Regions from separate parts of the Paenibacillus cucumis (ex Kampfer et al. 2016) genome, predicted to be linked through region 2. Evidence: riboswitches for the same ligand, from Rfam matches in the RefSeq annotation. Region 2 holds a riboswitch; each other region holds the start of a gene.
The links. Region 2 has a riboswitch for cyclic di-AMP ahead of H7T88_RS16815 (3D domain-containing protein). Riboswitches for the same ligand answer to the same signal wherever they lie in the genome.
Positions count from the first base shown of each region.

Region 1 (5,458 bases), on a different contig from region 2:
ACCGAGAGGACATGATTAAACGGGCCGTTCAGGCCGGAGTTACTCGCATGATTAATATCGGCTTTAACCGGGAGACGATTCCAACAACGATCAAACTGGCCGAAACGTATGATTTTATCCACGCAGCTGTAGGCTGGCACCCGGTGGATGCCATTACGATGCAAGAGGGAGATCTCGAATGGATTGCATCATTGTGCAAACATGAGAAAGTGGTAGCAATTGGAGAAATCGGTCTAGACTATCATTGGGACACTTCCCCTAAGGAGGTACAGCACCGCGTATTACGACAACAAATTGCATTGGCACGTGAATTGAGTATGCCTATCGTCATCCATAATCGGGATGCTCATGAGGACATTGTGCGTATTTTACGTGAGGAGAAGGCTGGTGAGGTTGGAGGTGTGATGCATTCTTTCTCCGGTAGCTGGGAAACGGCGAAAATGTGTCTGGATTTAGGGTTCCATCTGTCCTTCGGAGGACCGGTCACTTTCAAAAATGCCAAGCAACCGAAAGAGGTGCTCGCCAAGGTTCCGATGGATCGATTTTTCTTAGAAACGGACTCCCCGTATCTCACACCGCATCCTTATCGTGGAAAACGAAATGAGACAGCGCATGTACGTCTGGTTGCTGAAGCAGCTGCGGAAATTAAAGGCATTTCGGTAGAGGAAATTGCTGCAATTACCACCAAAAATGCCATGGAACGATTTGGGATTCGATAAGAAAACGAGTAAATCGGGTGAAAAAGGGAGATACAGAGAGGTAATTTGCTCTTTGTCTCGAATAATTGCAGAATATTACAATATTTTAACCAAATATTTAGAAAAACGTACTTGATCCGTGCTTTACAACATGCATCAAAACAGGATATCATCTTTTCAGTGAATTGTTGCGCGGAAAATTGGACAGATGTTCGGGGGATGAACAAAGGGACACTTTCCGATGAGACAACATTACTTTCATGAATCAATCTCGCTGAGTCTCCGTTAACGGAGAGCGGGGGAACCAATAGGGCTTAAACATCGGTGATTCTAGCCGGTGCGCATCGTTCGCTGACCCAAAAGCAGCGGAATGTTCTGCGAAGCCGTATTTGATTTCTTCTTTGGGTCTCGGGGTGAATTCAAGGGCGTCCGCCATGAGCGGGTGACCTAAGATAGGGCGGCTCTCTTTCGCCCGAACCCGACAGCTAACCTCGCAAGCGGAAAAAGAGAGGCAACCTCGTGCATGAATTTCCGATATTCAAAATCATTCGGAAGCCACGAAAGGGTCTCTTACACTCTTTCTTTGGCTTTTTTTGTTTTGAATAAAAGAAATATTGTCATCATACGGTATGTATTCAGGAGGATGACATCATGTTGCGAAGAGGGGTTCATGGTGCAGAACCGGTCATTATCTCTGATCTGTGTTCTGTAGAAAAATTGTTATAGTCGCGTCAAAGACATCATGCATTACTTTAGACGGCGAGGCTATGAAGGAGGACGGAGAAGTGGGCATATTCCAACCAGAAGAGACCCATGAGTCACGATCATCCAGTAAGTCTTTCGCGTTGCGGTGGAAGCATGAGAACTTGCGTCAAATGGCATTGATCGCGATATTCTCAATTGCGCTTGCAATCATGATCTTGTTAGTCGTTTACGGTCAGGCCGGGAAGCAGGTTTCACTGGTTATTGACGGCAAAGCTCAAGTGGTAGAGACTCGTACAGGAATGCTTCAGGAAATGCTGGAGGAGCAGTCAATCACAGTCAGCCCTCACGACAAGGTATCCATGCCCATGAATGGGGCGATTACCGACGGAGACCGAATCGTTATTGAGCGGGCCGTTCCAGTTAAAATCACGGCAGACGGAGACACCAAGACTCTTTATACAACCGATTCATCGGTACAGGGTGTAATTCAGCAATCAGGTATTCAAGTTGAAGATCATGATAAAGTGTATCCAGCGCTCGGAACCGCAATTAAAGCGGATATGAAGATTCGTGTAGTGCGTGTAACAAAGCATACAGTGGATGTGAAACAACCGATTGCTTACAAGGTTGTGAAAACGGCAGACCCAAGTTTGTTCCAAGGGGATAACCGTGTTGTAGTGAAAGGCAAGGAAGGCACAATTGTGCAACATATCGAAAAGGTATTTCAAGATGGAGAACTTGTCTCCAAAAAAGTGGTAGGTAAAACGGTCGCCACCAATCGTGTAGATAAAGTGATTGCGGTAGGTACAAAGGCTAAACCGGTTGTGAAGGAACCTGAGGTTCAATTGGTATCGGCCAAAACTTCGACGACCAAAAAAGCTGTAACAACGAACTCGAAGAAAACATCTGCCTCGGGCAGCAAGGTGATTACGGTCTCCGGGAATTCTTTTAAATACTCTAAAGTTTTGAAAAATGTATCGATGACAGCCTACTCTTCTGAAGAGCCGGGTATTGGTACAAAAACAGCTTCCGGTACTCGTGTAACGGAGGGGCGCACCATTGCAGTTGATCCCAAGGTCATTCCAATCGGCTGGTGGGTATACATTGAGGGCCTCGGCTTCCGTCGTGCGGAAGATACAGGCGGCGCTATTAAAGGCAACAAAATTGACGTTTATTACGACAGTGTGAAGCACGCCCTGAATTTCGGACGTAAAAAAGGCAAAACGGTCTATGTGATTGGTCCAGTTAAGCCGGAAGCGAACTAAAATCGTTTTACTTTGAAATGGGAATGCTATAAAATAGTTGCATGAATGATTCATGCGGAATATGCGGCGGAGGGGTCTGAATTCAGTCTCCTCCGCCGTTTGGCAGAGAAGAGGATATTCCTCTTCTTTTTGCGTTAGAAAGGAAGAAAAGGAACATGATAAAAGAAGTGATTGTTGTGGAGGGTCGTGACGACACGGTAGCGATTCGTCGGGCGGTCGAAGCGGATACGATTGAAACCGGAGGCTCTGCCATTAATCAGCGTATTCTGAAGCGAATTGCACTTGCTCAAGAGAGACGTGGCGTCATTATCCTGACGGATCCGGATCATGCGGGAGAGCGTATCCGCAAAATTATCGCCAATAAGGTCCCTGGCTGCAAGCATGCTTTTATTCCAGAAGCGGATGCAACGCGCAAAGGAGATATCGGGGTAGAGAATGCTTCACCGGAAGCGATTCGTCATGCACTTGCTCGCGTACACACATCCTATGAGGGTGCACCTAGTCTAATCGATTGGGAGGACCTCATTGAAGCAGGATTGATCATACACCCGCAAGCAGCCGCACGCCGTATGGAGATGGGCAATCTGCTTGGTATCGGGTATTGTAACGGCAAGCAGTTCCATAAACGGCTGAGTGTATTTCAGATTACAAGAGAAGAGTTCTCCACTGCATTAGCGCAAATTGAACGTGAAGGAATGTGAGCATATGAAGGATATGGAGCAAACCATTGAAATAGCAACACCCAAACGTACCAAAGAAATTATTCAAAGGCATGGATTCTCCTTCAAGAAAAGTCTGGGTCAGAATTTCTTGATCGATCAAAATATATTGAACAAAATCGTAGGCGCAGCTGATTTGGACGAGTCCAAGGGAGCGCTGGAGATTGGTCCGGGTATTGGAGCACTTACAGAGCGCCTTGCGCGTATAGCTGGCCCTGTTACAGCTGTTGAGATTGACCAGCGCCTGTTACCGATTCTTGGAGAAGTGATGGAACCCTACCCTAACGTACGTGTTCATCATGGAGATGTACTCAAGCTGGACCTGGCAGAACTGTTTGCTACGGACTTTGCCTCCGTTGATAAGGTAAGTGTAGTAGCGAACTTGCCCTATTATGTAACGACCCCAATCATGATGAAGCTTTTGGAAGAAAAGTTGCCAGTGGATAGCATTGTGGTCATGATTCAGAAAGAAGTAGCCGAGCGCATGGCGGCTGCACCAGGTTCCAAAGATTATGGTAGCCTAAGCATCGCCGTGCAGTATTACAGTATGCCAGAACTGGTCTGTGTGGTGCCGCCTACGGTATTTATCCCACAGCCGAATGTAGAGTCTGCAGTAATTAAGCTGAAGGTGCGTGAGCACCCACCAGTACAGGTTCCGAACGAAGCACACTATTTCGAGGTGGTACAGGCTTCTTTTGCCCAGCGGAGAAAAACAATCTCCAATAATCTCAAAGCTCGTTTCTTCACCAAGGAGAACAGGGAACAGGCAGACCTCCTGTTAGAACAGGCAGGCATTCAACCTTCACGGCGTGGTGAGACATTGAGTCTACAGGAGTATGCGACCCTTAGCACCGTGATGTGGGAGGCTGGGGTTCGCGGCGAGCTTTAATTTCAATGAACCAATCCGGGTCTCTGCCCATACGATGGGGTAGAGGTGATAATGGTGATGAATATCGGAGACTTGGTCGTTCGGAAGTCATACGGCGGCGATGTGACTTTCCGGGTAGAAGGACTCCAGTCGGACGCTGCGGTCATTAAAGGGACTGAGTTCCGGCTCTTGGCAGACTCCCCGGTGAACGATTTGATACAGGTTCCTTATGAACCACAGAGTGCTAAGACACGCCAGGCACATATTAAAGCTCATCAGACGCTCTCACGCTTGCAGCAGAATCGCATGGAGCAGGCTGAGCGTAACCGGGAAGGCCTGATGCAAGAATGGACTGCACAGCAAGAACCCGCCTATTTTGAAATGCCTGGTAAGGTACTGCATTTGGATGGCGACCCGAATTATCTCAAGAAAAGTATGAATCTGTATGAACAGCTTCGTGTTCCTGCAGAAGGGCAGTATGTACATGAGTCAGCGATGGCTGATACGTTATATCGTCTGCTACCCAAGGTTCGTCCGGATATCGTTGTGATCACGGGTCATGATGGTGTGTTAAAGACACGCCAGCCCTATGACCTCTACAGTCTGGGGAGCTATAAAAATTCACAAAACTTTGTCTCGGCTATTCAGGTTGCAAGGCAATACGAGCGCCATTTGGATGCGCTGACGATTATTGCAGGAGCATGTCAGTCTCACTTTGAGGCATTGCTACGCGCGGGTGCGAACTTTGCTAGTTCGCCGGGGCGAATTCTCATTCATGCGCTTGATCCGGTCTACGTGGCTGCTAAGGCTTCCTTCACGTCTGTTCGTGATACCTTGAACATGAATGATATACTGCATAACACGATTAGCGGCATCCAAGGTGTAGGCGGTGTGGAAACGAAGGGAAGTTACCGGGTAGGATTGCCGGGACTTAATGATCTATCTACGCTAAAAGTGAATCCATCCGCAGTATGATTTATTCATGTGGCAGTACAATGATGAAGTCATGTGAAGTTCACATTGCGATTCGAAAAAGGCCCTGAAAAGGGCTTTTTTATTTTGCGAAAAAATTCATTGACAACGACTTTTTAGTGCTGATATAATATTTAGCTTTGATTTGACAATGACTGTAAAATACAGTATAATGGACAAGAAAAGAGGTGGACGTCCACAATGGCTAAAAATACGCTGTTGGATATCAAA
Region 1 is NZ_JACLIC010000022.1:12,719-18,176, forward strand. Features, by position in the region: gene H7T88_RS13095 (TatD family hydrolase) at 1-719, shown strand, start outside; cyclic di-AMP (ydaO/yuaA leader) riboswitch at 961-1,214, shown strand; gene H7T88_RS13100 (resuscitation-promoting factor) at 1,484-2,668, shown strand; gene rnmV (ribonuclease M5) at 2,824-3,369, shown strand; gene rsmA (16S rRNA (adenine(1518)-N(6)/adenine(1519)-N(6))-dimethyltransferase RsmA) at 3,374-4,276, shown strand; gene yabG (sporulation peptidase YabG) at 4,334-5,230, shown strand; gene veg (biofilm formation stimulator Veg) at 5,429-5,458, shown strand, end outside.
Region 1: linked by a shared signal. The riboswitch ahead of H7T88_RS13100 (resuscitation-promoting factor) and the one ahead of H7T88_RS16815 (3D domain-containing protein) in region 2 are both predicted to bind cyclic di-AMP.

Region 2 (5,458 bases):
AAACAATCCACGGATGAGGCTAACAAAATTGCCGAGGATCTCCTGAAGACAGTCGGTTTGGCGGACAAAAAAGATGTATATCCTAACCAGCTGTCCGGTGGTCAAAAGCAACGGATTGCCATTGCAAGAGCACTCGCGATGCAGCCGCATGTGATGCTGTTTGACGAGCCAACATCGGCCCTTGATCCGGAGATGGTCGGAGAGGTATTGGAAGTCATGAAACGGCTTGCTGAAGGCGGAATGACGATGGTCATTGTAACGCATGAGATGGGTTTTGCGCGTGAGGTGGGAGACCGCATTCTGTTCATGGACGGCGGCGTCATCGTTGAGGAAGGTACCCCGGATGAAGTGTTTGGTGCGCCAAAACATCCGCGTACGCGAGACTTTCTTGCAAAAGTACTTTAATTCATGCCATTCCGTATATAGAATCAAATGAATAACGGCGTTATCGGATCGAAAGATCCGGTGACGCTTTTTTGTTGTTTGCAGAAAAGGTAGAGCTGAAAAAGTAACTTTTCTGTTACCTGTAAAATGAATTAAAACGCCAAATGGAAACATTTACTACAGCTTAAGGTTACAAATTTGTGATATATTCAAGACTGCCGAAACTTCCGAAGCGGAAGTGCGGGGGACGTAACAATGCAGACATAGTTAATGATTTGAGAAATATGCTGCTTGGGGTGAATTAGGAATACATAATGCTTCAGCATGTCACGTACAGCCTATAGGGTGGGTTCCTCCATCCGAATCCGACAACTAACTTCGCAGGCATCATGAGGGAGGAAGACCATGCATAACAAGAAACGTTTAGCCAAAACAGCCATCGCACTACTGACATCCATTCTATTCATTCAAGCCGTTCCGGCTCACGCGGATTCCGTTCATGTGGCCAAAGAAGGGGATACCTTCTTCACCTTATCCAAGCAATACGGCGTTGATATGAACACATTAATTAAAACGAATAAAGACATCTCACCTTATAACATCTATGGTGGTTTGAAAATTACAATCCCAGGTAACGAAAACAAAGTAGAAGCGGCACCAGTTCAAGCGAAGTCGCAGGAAAAAACGGTGACTGCTGCAAGCCTGGACGTGAATACAGATAATAAAGTGGTACAGGCTTGGGGGAAAACATTCGACTATAGCAAAACGCTTAGTGTTAAAGCAACAGCGTATTCCGCAGATGCTTCCGAGAATGGTGGATGGGGCCCCGTTGATTATTTTGGCAACCCGCTCGAACTCGGCACAATCGCAGTGGATCCCAAGGTTATCCCTTTTGGAACCAAGGTATTAGTGACAGGGCATACACACCCTGGATTGCCGAAACAGGCTTTCGTAGCAACGGCTTTGGATGCAGGTAGCGCGATCAAGGGAAATCGTATTGACATCTTTATCCCTGGAAGCAAACAGTTCGTTAGTTCGTTTGGTTTTCAGGATATTGAGTTGTACATTTTAAAATAAGGCTTAAACCCTCTCATTTATGGATGTGAGGTCATAAGTTGAATTGAGCATTAATAAACAGGGTGTTCTTTCTTGCGTAATCATGATAGGCATAATTCATGACGACGTAGAGGGACACCCTGTTCTTTCAATTATTGTTTCTCTTTTGGCAGTTTAAGCATCTCGTCCAATGTAACTAATTCATATCCTCGGTTTCGCAATTCCTCAATAACCTCAGGCAAAGCCTCTACTGTACCTTTCAGGTTCGAACCTGTACCGCCGCCAGCATGTTGTAATACGATGGAACCAGGTTTCACCGCGGTGAGAATATTATGTTTTACCTTTTCCTTGTCTAGTCCCTTCCAATCGAGAGAATCCACATTCCAATTCACGATGCTGTAATGCTGTTTTGCAGCCCATCTCAACTGTTCTTCGTTAATGTCCCCATACGGAGGACGAATCATTTTGGGCGTATACCCCGTCAGGCGGTGAATGATATCGCCGGTATGTAGTATTTGTTTGCGAAAGGCAGTCATTGATAATTTGCTGAATTCAGGATGATTGTAGCTGTGATTGCCAACGATATGTCCTTCTTTCACCATCCGTTTCACCAAGTCCGGGTGTTTCTCCGCACGGCTGCCAACAACAAAAAAAGTAGCACGAACCTTATATTTTTTTAATACATCAAGTACCTGCGGTGTAAATCTTGGATCAGGTACATCATCAAAAGTCAGCGCAACTTGTTTGGTGGAAGGGCCATTGGTTTTGAACGTATCCGCGTATTTTTGACGAAGTTGACCTAGAGTCAACTGTTCTTCTTTAACATCTGACCCAGACGCCGGTGTATCACTGAGGGTTGAAGAAGGTTCCTCAGATGAAGCAGCAGACACAGGCGCAGGGGCTAAAGGAGCTGTATAAACCCCAGAGCATATAATAGTAACGAGTGCGAGCATGACGAGGCGTATTCGCATGTTAACGGCCTCCTTTTTCCAAAATTGCGTTCTCTATGGTATGCCCGTTGCCTGTTTCTTTTATGCGTGTGTGAGAAGTTTCATTGCATCATCAGGTCATGAAAGCCATAATTCCACCATATATAACATATAGAGAAGGATAGGTGGAGAGACGATGAGTACATATGATTTGAAATCCATTCGTTTAGAGGTTTTTGAGGCAGGACAGGACAAGGTATTTCTGGTTACGGGTGGTAAAGCTCATATCGGGGCTGTAGCTACATTCTATGTTGACCATGATCGGGTTAGTGGAACAACGGTACATATCCCGGGACACAAGGAACAAGAGTTATGTGAGCGGCTAGCCCGCAAGGCGGCCCTGCAACTGAAAGTTACGGTAACCGTTATTATGGGCATACATTTTGACAGCATTACACGAGTGCAGATCGACGAGATCGTAATGACTGCAGAGAGACTTGTGGATGAACATTTGAATAAGAAGTCAGAGTAATGTTTTGGTAATCGGTCACCTTATAGGATAAACGACACGTGCCTGGATAAGCATAACCTTCAGAGGTAATCCTCCTTATATTAGAGGTTGTCATCAAGTTTTAATTTTTTTTTGTAAAATTGAAACGAGTTGCAGATTGTAACGTATGTATCTTTATATACAATGCACAATCCACTGGGAGGAATAACCTAATGTCTATTTTTAAAAGATTACGTGACCTGACAATGTCTAACATCAATGCAATTATCGACAAAGCTGAAGATCCAATCAAGATGACGGATCAATATATCCGTGACATGCAAGAGGATCTGGAAGATGCTGAGAAAGCAGTAGCCGCACAAATCGCAATCGAGAAGAAGTTCAAGCAATTGTTCGAGGAACAGGAAGCACTTGTGAAGAAACGTGAAGAGCAGGCTCACACGGCAGCTCGTGCACAGAACATGGACCTTGCTCGTCGCGCTTTGGAAGAGAAGAAAGCAGCGGAAGAGAAAATGGTGGAATACAAAGCCAGCTACGATCAAAACAAAGCGTCCGCAGACAATCTTCGTGGCAAACTCGATGAGATGCGCAAACAATTGACACAGATGAAAAACAAGCGCGAAACGCTGGTTGCTCGTTATAACGCAGCCAAAGCACAAACCGAAATCAACAAAGCGCTGAACGGATTTAGCTCAGATACGGCGAGTGCGGGCTTGAAACGTATGGAAGAGAAAATGATGCAGATGGAAGCTCAGGCTGAAGCAAGCAACGAAATGTCTTCCAAAGGCAAATCACTTGACGAGGAATTTGAGAAACTTGGTAAGGATACGGCTGTTGAGGACGAACTTGCTGCACTTATGAAACAGTACGAAAATAAAAACTAACACCTTGGCGTTCAGCAGGGTTAACCAGCGGAGGGGAACAGCGTTTCTCCTTCGCTTTTAAATGCGGATCATGTTGATAAGTGGAGGCTGTGTAAATGGATTTGAACATTTTGGCGATGCTGGTCTGGACGGTTTCAGGTTCGGTTTTGCTGTTTGTACTGATGTATGTAGATTCACTTTTTACGAAATACAAGGATTTTGCTGAAGTCAAGGCTGGCAATATGGCGGTCACTACCCGGATGGTAATGAAGTTATTTGCGCAAGGTTACGTGCTTGCAACATCCATCTCGACAGCAGGACATCTTGGAGAAGCTTTGCTCGTTTCTGTTGTATCATTTGTAATTTTATTAATTCTGGAAAGTGTTGTTCACTTTATGATTCGCAAATGGGCCACATTGGATCTGGATACGGGAATACAGCAAGGTAAGACAGGGTATGGCTTGTTCTCAGGCGCTTTGCATATTGTAGGCGCATTGATTATTGCAGCGTGCTTGTAAGCCGATAAGATAAGGAACAGGAGTAATTGGCATGAGTGTATGGAAACGTATTAAAGGAATACTAACAAAGCCCGAGCCACCTAAAGTGGAAAAAACGATGCTTCAGCTTGCTCCTGGGGATATCTGTGAAGTGTCTCTGGTCACTTATGAAGTCGTTGGCAGGGTGCAGAATCGGGCTCGTAACGCAGTTGTATTAACGCTCCAGGATGGTAGTTCATTCCGATATTTACATGTGGAGGAGCGTGAGATCACGCGTTACGCCCTGTATACACCTATTGATGGGAGACTTGATGCCCCTGACGAGGTGCCGACCATTCTTGAACTGGATGATCACGTGTATCATTTGGAGGAAGAATATGGAGGTATGGTTCAGACTGTGGGTAGAACGCCTTATGGTCAGGCTGGTGAGCAGCTTGTGTGGCAGTATCAATCGGATGATAACAAACTTCTTCGTGTGGAATGGCAAGATAGAAGGTTTAACCTCTACGAGGGTGAGTCCATTCTTCCTGCGGATATCAAAGTGATTCGTTCGAACTAGGAGAGGTTCCAATGAAAAAACGCTTGGCACATGGATTAAAATTAATGCTGGTCCTCAGCCTTGTGATGTCTCTGCTGTCTGCGTGTGGTGCAGCTCCTTCCGTACAGGATACATATCCTCTTGAATCGGTAAGTGGCAGCGGTCAATCCACGTCTTATGTGTATCGGGCTGCAGATCGCACAGTTCCTGAAGTAGCAAAAGAGCTGTCCGATCAACGAACACCCGACCAGATCTCGGCAGAAAATACAGAGCGGATGTTCCTGGTGTATCAAGACCAGTATTATCATCTGCAACAAGATCCCAAGAAACCAGAGGATACGCTCGTCGAAGTCGATTCCAAGGAATATGTTCGTCAGAACTATAGCTCTTCCTTTTTACAAGGGTATCTAACGGCAACGTTAATCGGGAATTTGTTTGATACTTTTGGTGGACGCGGTTCAGGCAACTATCGGGGATACACGGAACGGGATACGTACAAACCGAGTGCGGGATCGTATCGGGCTCCAACGAGCAATGATAAAAAGCTGGCTCCGCCTATTACCGTTGAGCGAAAAGGCTCCATTACGCGGCGTGGCAGTGATAAGGACACAAGTGTTGGTTCTGGCGGCGGTTTATTCGACCGCAAAAAGGATCAAAGCCGAGGAAGTATCGATCGCAAC
Region 2 is NZ_JACLIC010000025.1:122,706-128,163, forward strand. Features, by position in the region: gene H7T88_RS16810 (amino acid ABC transporter ATP-binding protein) at 1-405, shown strand, start outside; cyclic di-AMP (ydaO/yuaA leader) riboswitch at 591-787, shown strand; gene H7T88_RS16815 (3D domain-containing protein) at 790-1,461, shown strand; gene H7T88_RS16820 (polysaccharide deacetylase family protein) at 1,593-2,411, opposite strand; gene lpdD (prenylated flavin chaperone LpdD) at 2,566-2,901, shown strand; gene H7T88_RS16830 (PspA/IM30 family protein) at 3,093-3,764, shown strand; gene H7T88_RS16835 (DUF350 domain-containing protein) at 3,860-4,261, shown strand; gene H7T88_RS16840 (DUF4178 domain-containing protein) at 4,293-4,799, shown strand; gene H7T88_RS16845 (DUF4247 domain-containing protein) at 4,811-5,458, shown strand, end outside.

Region 3 (5,458 bases), on a different contig from region 2:
TCTTTGTATCATTATTGTGATACGCTCTAATACCCTCATACCTTTAATCTACCCCACACGATCTAACCTGAGACTCATATAGATTTGCCTGCATCCTCATCGGGTATGAGTAGCGGCAGCAGTTCATCTAGGGACTCCACCGTCCAATCTGCACGCTCGTCATCCGAAAGCTCTGGCTGGAACCTTCCGTATCCTTGCAAAATGCGAATGGTGCGTAAGCCTAAACTACGTGCTGGCATAATATCATTATCAATTCGATCTCCAATCATAACCGCTTCTTCCGGCGCGCATCCAGCTTGCTTCAGAGCAACCGCATACAACTCCGGATCAGGCTTGGACACCCCTTCTTCTGCCGAACAGGCCAGGACATGGACATATTTACGAAGTCCGTAGCTTTCCAGCCTCGCTTCAGTCCCAGGACTCTGATTCGCAATGATGCCAATGCGATAGTGATGCGAAAGCTGTTCAAGCACCTTGGTTGCAGAAGGAAACGGTTGCTCCAATTCTTTATGGAATTTCAGCTTGTCCTGAATCTGAATGCGGTGATCTTCATCATGAATATATGTACGTATGGCCACTTTCATGGGCCACTGTTCATAATTACGGTAACAGGTAGCAAACAGTTCTCTTACCGCCTCAATCTTTACTGGATAGCCGTAATCATTCGCTTCCCGAACGAATTGCCCAATAATATCATCTACAGGCTCCCATTCGTCCACCAGCGTATCCCCCACATCAAAAAACAACCACTTCAATCCGGCAATATCCGGCACGCTGATTCCTCCTCGTTAGCTGCAGGTTATCCCTCGCTTCTATACTACCGTACTGTTTCCATAAAAAAAGAAGACCCACGACAAGCATGAGTCTCCTCAAATTCCGTTAGTCTATACCTGCAATTATAACAGGCGTCTTACCTTGGATCAATGTCAATCACAAGCTGCTCACTTCAGCCTCCGGTTTATTGCAGCTATTAAGAAGGAACCCGACTTCTCCATTCAGTGAATACACAATTTTATCGGCGCCCATTCCACGATAAATCCCTTTAGGATGGCTCTGCTCCGTGATCACACACAAGGACTTCGATGTCCAAGAGCGACAAATTTGAAGATAGCGGCATGTCAAGTTCAGACTGTTCTCAAAAATAAATACATTGCCTACACTGCCTTGCGGCAAAAACCATTTCTCAGCAGCTGCTGTATTCATACGGATGACGTGTTCCACGCCAAGACGGCGAAGTTTGCGCTCCTCATCAGCACTGTTCGTCAGAACGGCAAATGGCATTTTTTTATACATCAGCAATTTCACAAATTTACGTCCAGCTTCATTCGGAGCGGTTACCAAAATCATCTCTTTATCCATTCTTCGTTCCTCCCTTGGCGTGAAAAGACAACAAAAAAAGAAGCGTGGGGACCAAGGCCTCCGAAACGCTTCTTAAATAATCCATGACGAAAGCGCCATGAACCAGCGTGCGGTTTGTTGCCTCTCCCTTTAACGCTTACGAGGTTAGCTGACGGATTCGGGCGCGAGAGTCGCCCTATTTCCGGATTTCACCGAAAAATTCACCCCATGAATGTCCGCTGCTGTCATACAGCCCATTCTGTTGGTTCCCCCGTTTTCCATACACAATGAATGGAAACTCAGCGATTAAAACATCGTTCGTAAATCTTGAGTATAAGACCGATCGATATTATCGTTTGTTTCGTTTTTCAGGTACAATTTAATTAAAATTCAAATTACGCTATGAATCATACACCCGTACCATGATCATGTAAAGTGCATACAGATCACCGAATCGCCAGATTTCCGGCAATAACCTTTGATAATAACGCTTACAATGAGGTCATACGCTATCCTTCTCTTCCAAGCTACCTAATTCTCAACCGCACAAAAATTGATTCATGTATTTCTCATCCATTTTGGAGTCCAGCAAGCGAATGGTTATAACAACGCTAAATCCAAATAAGTTTTGCATTATTTAATTGTTTAAAATATAATAAGTATATTAAGAATAACAGGATGGAGGCGTACCCCATGTCAGTCTATGATTACAAAGTAAACACCCTTCGCGGACAAGAGATTGAGATGTCCCAATATCGCGGCAAAGTGTTGTTAATTGTGAATACCGCAAGCCAGTGCGGTCTCACCCCTCAATTCAAGGGCTTGCAAGAGCTTCAGGATAAATTCCAGGATGCTCCGTTTGAAGTGCTTGGATTCCCAAGCAACCAATTCGCGCAGGAAAAAGGATCTTCCGACGATATTGCTGAATTCTGTCAGATGAATTATGGCGTAAGCTTCCCTATGTTTGAAAAAATTGACGTCAATGGTTCAAGCGCTCATCCGCTCTTCCAACACATTACGAAAGAAGCACCAGGCTTGCTCGGTTCCAAAGCCATCAAATGGAACTTCACCAAATTCCTTGTCGATCAGGACGGTAAAGTTGTGAAACGATATGCTCCGCAGACTACACCGGACAAAATCGAAGAGGATATTCAGAAGCTAATTAACAAATAAATATAGACTTTTGAACAAACATATAAACGAAAAAAGCCACCTATAAAGCAAAGAGCCAGAAACTGCTCAAGCTTTTGGGCGGCTTTTTTGCGTCCTCTCTTTTAACACATGTCCTCATCCTAAATAATTCGTCCTTGTTGCTATATGAAAACAAAAAAAGAAGCTCTCCATCACGGAAAGCTTCTCTCGTAAATCTTCATATGATGCGGTCGAGAGGACTCGAACCTCCACGGGCATACGCCCACTACCCCCTCAAGATAGCGTGTCTGCCATTCCACCACGACCGCATGTCGTAAATTATCGGCAACAAAATTGATTATACCGGATTCTTAAACAAAAGTAAAGTCTTTATTAATCACTTTATGAATTACTTTATGAATGACATTTTACTACAACCGGCTTTACTCTAAATTGATAACAGTTCTTCACCCCTTCCTATTCCACACCTCTTGCAAAATTCAGTCATATTTCCTCGAAAATTACATATCATTAATCTGATTCGGCAAAATGGCCAAAGTGATTTTAGACATGGATATATGACACAGATAGAATTTTTAATGTTATATTATATAACACTAATTATGAATTGTATTTAATTAAGTTTTTTATTTTCTCATAAATCATTGACAAAACACGGATATTTATGTGAATATATATATCATATAATTCGGATTTACACATTAAACTTAAGAAAAGATCATCATATGTAATTAAACATAACACAATAAAGCGCAGGAGGCGAATGATCGTGAACCGTGGGAATAAGCTACTCGATTATGCGAAACTGCTTGATCCCTCTGTCCAGGTGGGAGGATTCACCCATTTCTTCGGCATGGACACCCACATCAAGGAAGGCACTATTCGGACAGCTGAGGAACTTGAATCATTTATGCGTTGCCAGTTACACCCCAGTCTCGTTCGTCTAGAAGGTATGGCTATCAAGGGGATTTACACCGCAACAGATCATAAGGATACTTGGCGAATTGCCCTGATCGACAAACTTGTGCATGTACAGCGAACCCCTCCTGAACTTAGAGAGCAAGCAACAATCATAGGCAAACGTTTAATCAAACTGTCTCGCGCCTTGCATCCTTGGATCGACCTTAGCCCGCTTGAACAAATCTTCGTAAAATACAATTCAGTTGGTTGCCTCCCCACCGTTCACGCCTGGATCAACCACCACCTCGATATCCCCGTCGAAGAGGCGGTTCTCGGCTACTTACATTCAGCCATGAATGCATGCGTATCCGAAGCTTGCAAAGTTATCCCCCTAAATGAAAATGCCACTCGGGAACTGCTGGCTCGCCTGACCGCAGACCTTGAGAATGAATGGACTACCGTGAGCGCCTCCTCACCGGATGCACCCATGCATCCTACGTCCATGTCTATGAAGTCGTTATTTCCCAGCTTCCACATGCTTGGAGCAGGCCTGCACGCTTACAGAGCATAATTCCGCACTCCTCCTCGAAACCTCTTTTTCAGAGCACACCAAAAACACGCCGCAACTCCCCTTGCTGGCGTGTTTTTTTATTTTGTTCAATCAACAAAATGCGAACTTACGTCATTTTAATTCAAAAAATACACTTATTTCCGTATTTTTTAATTGTTAGATGACGAATTTACGTATATAATGTAACTAACAGCACGTATTCCTATCTATTTTACACGAAGAATGGCCTGCTGAATACTATAAAATCCACTCAGGGGTGAACCCTATTGAACAAGAAGAAACCAGTCACTCCGTTCGGATGGGCTATCAAACGACGGCTAACCGAACTTCAGGTCGATCAAAAAACCTTTTGCGAACAACATGATATTCCGCCCTACCGTCTATCCAACCTTATTCATGGCACACGCAAAGCAACCCGATTCAGACATCAGGTCGCTGACATTTTGAACATACCAGAGGAACTGAGATAAGAACACTTTCATCATCATAAGGAGGACTTCTCTCATGGGAACCATTACATCCGACCTGGAAAGCCTATCGTTCCAGGCGACCAATCATCAGTTGATCATTATTGATCATCAATGGATGATACGAAGCTGTAACCGGGCCTGGCAGCACGGACTTCATAAACTTTTCATACGTGCAGCCAGCCGCCACAATCATTACCTTCACCTGATGGAAGCATGGGCAGCACAACAGAAAAACCACTATCCAACCAAGTTCGCGAGGTACCTGAGGCATAACGTTGTTCCTTTTAACCAAACTCATACATACGATATCTCTGTTATTACACCACACAACGAAGAGAAATGGTTTCGCGTAGAACTTACTCCCTTACAGAACGGACCTACGACGGATACCAACCTCGCTTTGGTGGCTCACACAGATATTACAGAACAGAAGAAGACAGAACTTCAGCTGCGACAAGCCTTGACTGAAGCTCGTACCCTCCATGGACTACTGCCTATTTGTGCCGTTTGCAAACATATCAAGAATGAATCAGACGAATGGAACAGCGTTGAGCGCTATCTGGAAAAACATACTTCCGCCGAGTTTACACACGACATCTGTCCAGATTGTATCCGCCAGTTGTACCCCAAATACTCCAGTATTCTTGATCAGCATCACTAAACCGATATTTCTACAGAAAAAAAACCTCCCTACTGTCCCGGAAATCATTCCCTTGGGCACAGTGGAGGTTTTTTATCAACCAGAGGCACTTACGTCCCTTCCTGCTCTGACTTATTTTCGCCTTCCGCTTCAGGTTGGTAGCTATAGTTTCCAGAATCTTTACTCTCTTTGAATTTGCGATAACGAGTGAACTCGATATATTCACTAATAAAAGACTGTTCCACAGTCGATAATTCACTCTCTTGGCAATTCAATTGCCGCAACACGTTAAAAAAATAATCTTCCCGCTTTTCCCGCACAATGGCTTCCTTCGATAAACGCCCAATCATCAACCAGTCCAGACTCACATCAAAAAATGAAGCAATT
Region 3 is NZ_JACLIC010000038.1:693-6,150, reverse strand. Features, by position in the region: gene H7T88_RS21385 (HAD family hydrolase) at 75-773, opposite strand; gene H7T88_RS21380 (hypothetical protein) at 931-1,359, opposite strand; cyclic di-AMP (ydaO/yuaA leader) riboswitch at 1,478-1,653, opposite strand; gene H7T88_RS21375 (glutathione peroxidase) at 2,032-2,511, shown strand; tRNA gene H7T88_RS21370 (tRNA-Leu) at 2,716-2,798, opposite strand; gene H7T88_RS21365 (urease accessory protein UreF) at 3,260-3,961, shown strand; gene H7T88_RS21360 (Rha family transcriptional regulator) at 4,228-4,431, shown strand; gene H7T88_RS21355 (nitrogen regulation protein NR(II)) at 4,466-5,092, shown strand; gene H7T88_RS21350 (helix-turn-helix domain-containing protein) at 5,182-5,458, opposite strand, start outside.
Region 3: linked by a shared signal. The riboswitch ahead of H7T88_RS21380 (hypothetical protein) and the one ahead of H7T88_RS16815 (3D domain-containing protein) in region 2 are both predicted to bind cyclic di-AMP.

Region 4 (5,458 bases), on a different contig from region 2:
CAGCCCTCGTGGAAGTTTGACTCACAGAATCAATATGCTTCCAACGTGTACACAAGGGGCAAACTGGTGCTACTCGGCATTGAACAGCAAGTCGGAGCGAAGACCATGGAACGAATCCTTTCGACGTATGTAAAAAAATATCGTTTTAAACATCCCGCAACGGGTGATTTTCAAAAGGTGGTTGAGCAAGTCACCCGCACCTCCTGGGCGGATTACTTTGACCAATATGTCTACCGGAACGGCATGGCCGATTTTGCTGTAGAGAAGATCAACGTTTCTTCTATAGAGAAGGACGGCAAAAAAATGTACGAGTCCTCTGTCACCATTATCAAAAAAGGCAGTGACTTTCCCAAGGTTCCTGTTCGAATTGCGTTTGAGGACGGCCATACCGTAACCAAACACTGGGATGGCCGCGAGGAGCGCGTCACCTATAAACTGACATATACATCTCCTGTCACCTGGGCCATGACTGACCCTTTGTATGACATCGTGCTCGAAAATCGCCATATGAACAATTTCCTGAGAACCGGACTGGACGAGCAAGTCAAATCCCGCTGGAACATGAGTGCTACGAAACTAATTGAAGCCATATTCGGAGGTCTGTCATGGTGAGGTGGAGACAGTGAAAGCAAAAATTCGTGAAGGCTGGTTTCTTGTCCGTCAGCATATGTTTATTGCCGCACTCTTGTTTATCTATCAATTAACTTGGGGTTATTTCATCTACCGGTTGGTTCAATCGGCTGTCGTTCCTCTATTACTACGTTATCCAACGGATGATGTCGGCGAGCTAAGCACACTTTTATTCAAAATGGAAAGCCAGCTCAGCCTGTCCGGTCCGGAGGTCCAGCGTTATCTGTGGATTTTGGGCGGCATGTTATTGCTTCGCCTGCTGATCAGTCCACTTATTCAGGCCGGGTTACTCTACTCCCTGCAACATTATCAATCTACTGAAGAACGCATTCCTTTTATTCGGGGCATCAAAACGTTATGGAAACCCATGATATTGCTACACACGATACGTACCTTTCTCATGTTCTTGCCTGCATACTGGCTTCTGCCCAAATTGTTTTCTACAATAATGGACAGTTTTCATTCTCTTCATTTATTACTTCCCGGCATTCCATATGTAGCAGGCTGGATTATTTATGGCTGGATTGTACATCATGCAGTGCTCTACATGCAGTTTGGTATTTCTGACCCGGATGCAGAAGGGCGAATCCACGGGACGCTCAAGGGACTGTGGATTGCTGTGCGCCGCATCTTTGCTGTCATCGGCATTGCGCTGGTGCTGGGAGTTGTGCATTTAGTGGTCTTTGGTGCATTCACTTCCGCTTCCTGGTTCTTGACAGGACTATCCGGATTAATCCTGCAACAATCCTATCCGCTTGCCCGAAGCCTACTCAGTATGTGGAAAGTATGTAGTCATTTCCGTTTATGGCAGTCCACATCTACCAGACATGAAAATCATATACGTTGAACTAAAATGTTACACGCCATCTGAGATCGCTTTCAAAAATAAAGAAATGTTACCATCTCATGTTAAACATTTCATTGGTTATTACGTATAAATACGCAAACCTCGACCTTTCCCCGTCAAAGGTCGAGGTTTTTTTTGTTAATTTTACTGCTAAACGTTGCCAAAGTACTAAGCCTCTGGTACAATAAGCGCAGTGAGTTTTTAGTAACAACTTTGTAATCTTTAAATCCTTATTTGTAACAACTTTAAATTAAATCCTTAAAATTAAATTTTCTTTTCATTTTTCAGGTGCATAACTAGCATAGCCAAATTCCTGGCACCTGGGAAGCGGGGGAACCAGTTATGGGTGAATTGATCTTGAAACAGAGGGATCATAGGGGACCTTCAACCGAATCCTTAAGCTAACCTCGCAGGCGTTGGAAGGGGTATATCACTTGTTTAAGAAGAAACTGACCGCAGCAGTACTTAGCCTCACATTTGCATTATCACTTGGAGCAGGCAGCGCATTTGCAGATTCTAAGATGGATAAAGTAATTGATTCAGCAATGGGAACTACATACAAAAGCGGAGGAACAACGCTTGACGGTTTTGACTGCTCCGGATTCACACGGTATGTATTCGACAAATTAGGTATTGATTTGGCTCGTCAATCTAGCTCCCAATACGACATGGGTGATTCCGTATCTCGCATGGAGATGAGACCTGGAGATCTGGTGTTCTTCAACACAACAGGTAAAGGTATATCACACGTAGGCATTTTTGTAGGAAGTGGCAAGTTTGCACATTCTTCTTCTTCCAAAGGTGTAACGATCAGCTCTTTGAGTGAGAACTACTGGGCTAACCGCTACGTTGGCGCTAAACGGATCATGAGCACGGACGATTATGAGTCACTGGCCCTTGACTAGGTACAAGCTGTAATCAACATGATGTTGGAACCATGTAACTCTACTGTAACGAAATACGAAGTATAAACAGAACCGCCCGGTACATTCTCCGCAGGAATGTATCCGGCGGTTTTTTTATGCTTTCTGACTCTGTGTAGTTCCCGATGTTGCAAGTCATGGTGTGTATGTGAACTAACACGTTCGCCTACTTTCGTTTGTCCGTGCCCTTATCATGTTTTTACCCAGCCTGTTATAATATAAACGGAATGATCACGACTTTTGTTTCAATTTTTATCTGATCATATGAAGACTTGCCTAATACACAGCTCTTTTGTAGAGTGAACAATGACACGGATATTGGAGAAAGGAGCATGCACTGTTATATGAAGAATGAAGCCTCTTTGATACTTCATGTTGTACCGATGCAAGAAGAACATGCTGAACTTATATGTGGCTGGAAATACGCCCCACCTTACAATATCTATAGCTGGCTTCCTTGGGAACAGATGAAAGCACTCGAAGTCGAGTTCGGTGATGCACAGCTCAGACAACAACAATATGCGATTATCCTGGATCAACATGACCAGGTTTATGGGTTTGCACAATATTTTCCGCTCCAGCATGTCACACGAATCGGTCTCGGTATGCGCCCCGATCTGTGTGGTCAAGGTCTTGGTAAAGCTTTCGTTACTGCGATCGTACAAGAGGCCATCCGCCGCAATCCATCCAATGAGATTGATCTTGAAGTGCTCACTTGGAATAACCGTGCCATTCAAGTATATCTAAAGAGCGGATTTGTCATCCAGGATACATATGAACGCCAAACTCCTAGTGGTTTAAAGCCTTTCCATTGCATGGTTTATGAAGGCCCAAGAGAGTAAACTCACGATTAAATGGTTTCAATTTGTCTCTCTTTTGTGATTAGTTCAAAAAATTACCACAAAATGCTATGATGTAACGACGGCTTCCGTTATAATGATAGGGATTAGTTTGAGTTAGATGATCTTTCATTCTGGAGGGGACATAAGGGATGCACAAATGGATCATGAGCGGGGTATTTTTTGCAGCATGTGCTTTAGCTATTGTTTTAATGTTTACGCTTCCAGGTAAAGAGGAAGTGGAGCAGGAAGCCAAACCAAGCATGCCTGAAGTGGCTATGGATGCTGGACAGGCTGAGACGTTAGTGAAAGCCAACTGCATTTCCTGTCACGGCGATCAGCTTCAAGGTGGCGTAGGCCCAGCTCTTGCAAACATCGGTAGTAAGGATGATGTGGAGAAAATCTATTCCACCATTGTCAAAGGTAAAGGTGGCATGCCTTCTTTCAAAGGCAGACTGCAGGACGAGGAAATTGCCCACATCGCGATGTGGCTGGCAGAGAAGAAATAAGCATTCTTGCGCGCAAGGCATCAAAGAGGCTCTCATCCTCCCGTTAGGGAGGCAAGAGCCTCTTTTGGTATGCATGACAAACATCATCCTGCAGACGACGTTGGTGCAGATTATTATGTTCTCATTTTCTCAAAAGCTTCGTTGTACTGCTCTGCTTCTTTAATGTCTACCGATGTAATGCCACCTGCATCCCAAGACGTAAGACGCAGTGTAACCGTTGTATAATCAATAGTAATAAAAGGGTGATGATTGAATGCTTCCGAAATCGCAGCGACTTCATCCACAAAAGCAATCCCTTTCATATAGTTAGAAAACACAAATTTGCGGACAATCCACCGTCCCTCTTCCAGTTCCCAGCCTTCAAGCCTTCCCAGATGAGCTTCGACTTCCTCTTGCGTAAAAACCATGCGTTATCTTCCTCCCCATATGATGAGACATCGCGGACTTACATCCACATGACCATCGGCACCTTTACATGCTGCCCATACAGCCTAAAAGGCAGGCCACCGCCCAGCGGCGCCTTTTTCATGAGTATCATCTTACCACGTCAAAGCACCAAAATCCATAGAACAGATGGCTCAGTGCCTTGAAGCGCAAGGTTTTATCGTCACTACACATGTTAAATTAGAGGTACAAAGGTTAGCTCTTCTTCTCCAATCAAAATATGGATCCGGTGTTGTTCTTTGTCATGGATCACCACACCGCTCCCAACCGGAATGACGGATTCCTCTCCAAGCGCGTAGAACAAGTCCTCCGCCAGTGCTTCGTCTACCTCGAGCTGTTCCGGTTCCCCTAGTCTCCCCCACTCTTCCGCATCCATTTCAAAGAAAACATAGCGATCCGGTATGCGTCCTATGGCCACCGTTAAATCTGTCAATATTCCTTCATAATCACGTCCATGCTTTACGCCCATTGACTTCTCACTCCCACTCACCTTGTAAAAGGTGGATTTGATCTTATTATACCTGAAAATAACCCTTAAAAAAAAAGCCCATCTGGTCGATAAATACTATACATGACCGTTTCATTCGTTTTCGGTAGCCATGGAGGTTGCCAGACATGCAACGGATTGCAGCAGAACCTTCGTCTGGAAGCCCGAATTCTGCCGCCTGAAAGGATTCAATTTTATCTCATGGATGAGGTGTATGATGGAAATTTCAACGATTATCGGACTAGTTTTGGGGTTAGTCTCCCTTGTACTCGGTATGTTTTTGAAGGGTGCTCCGCTGATCAACCTCGTTAATAACCCGGCAGCATACGTTATTATCTTCGTTGGTACGGCAGGAACCATCTTTATGGCGTTTCCTATGTCTGAAGTTAAGAAGATTCCGAAGTTATTCGGTATCCTTTTCAAGAAGCAAGAACTGATTGACCGCGTTTCTCTAATTGGCACATTTATGGACTGGGCTTCCACTACCCGTCGTGAAGGTTTGCTCGCTCTGGAATCAAAAGTAGAAGAGATTGATGATCAGTTCCTTCGCAGCGGCATGCGGATGATTATTGACGGTAACGACCAGGAGTTCGTCAGTGATGTACTGATGGAAGATATTCATGCGACCGAAGAACGACATCGCGGCGGCGCACTGATCTTCGCTCAGGCGGGGATGTATGCACCAACCCTCGGGGTTCTAGGGGCCGTCGTAGGCCTGATTGCGGCACTCGCCGACCTCAGTGACATGGAGAAGCTCTCTCATGCGATTGCAGCGGCAT
Region 4 is NZ_JACLIC010000035.1:15,841-21,298, reverse strand. Features, by position in the region: gene H7T88_RS20470 (M1 family metallopeptidase) at 1-612, shown strand, start outside; gene H7T88_RS20465 (hypothetical protein) at 623-1,477, shown strand; cyclic di-AMP (ydaO/yuaA leader) riboswitch at 1,771-1,908, shown strand; gene H7T88_RS20460 (C40 family peptidase) at 1,912-2,382, shown strand; gene H7T88_RS20455 (GNAT family N-acetyltransferase) at 2,745-3,242, shown strand; gene H7T88_RS20450 (c-type cytochrome) at 3,392-3,748, shown strand; gene H7T88_RS20445 (4a-hydroxytetrahydrobiopterin dehydratase) at 3,862-4,155, opposite strand; gene H7T88_RS20440 (hypothetical protein) at 4,368-4,661, opposite strand; gene motA (flagellar motor stator protein MotA) at 4,897-5,458, shown strand, end outside.
Region 4: linked by a shared signal. The riboswitch ahead of H7T88_RS20460 (C40 family peptidase) and the one ahead of H7T88_RS16815 (3D domain-containing protein) in region 2 are both predicted to bind cyclic di-AMP.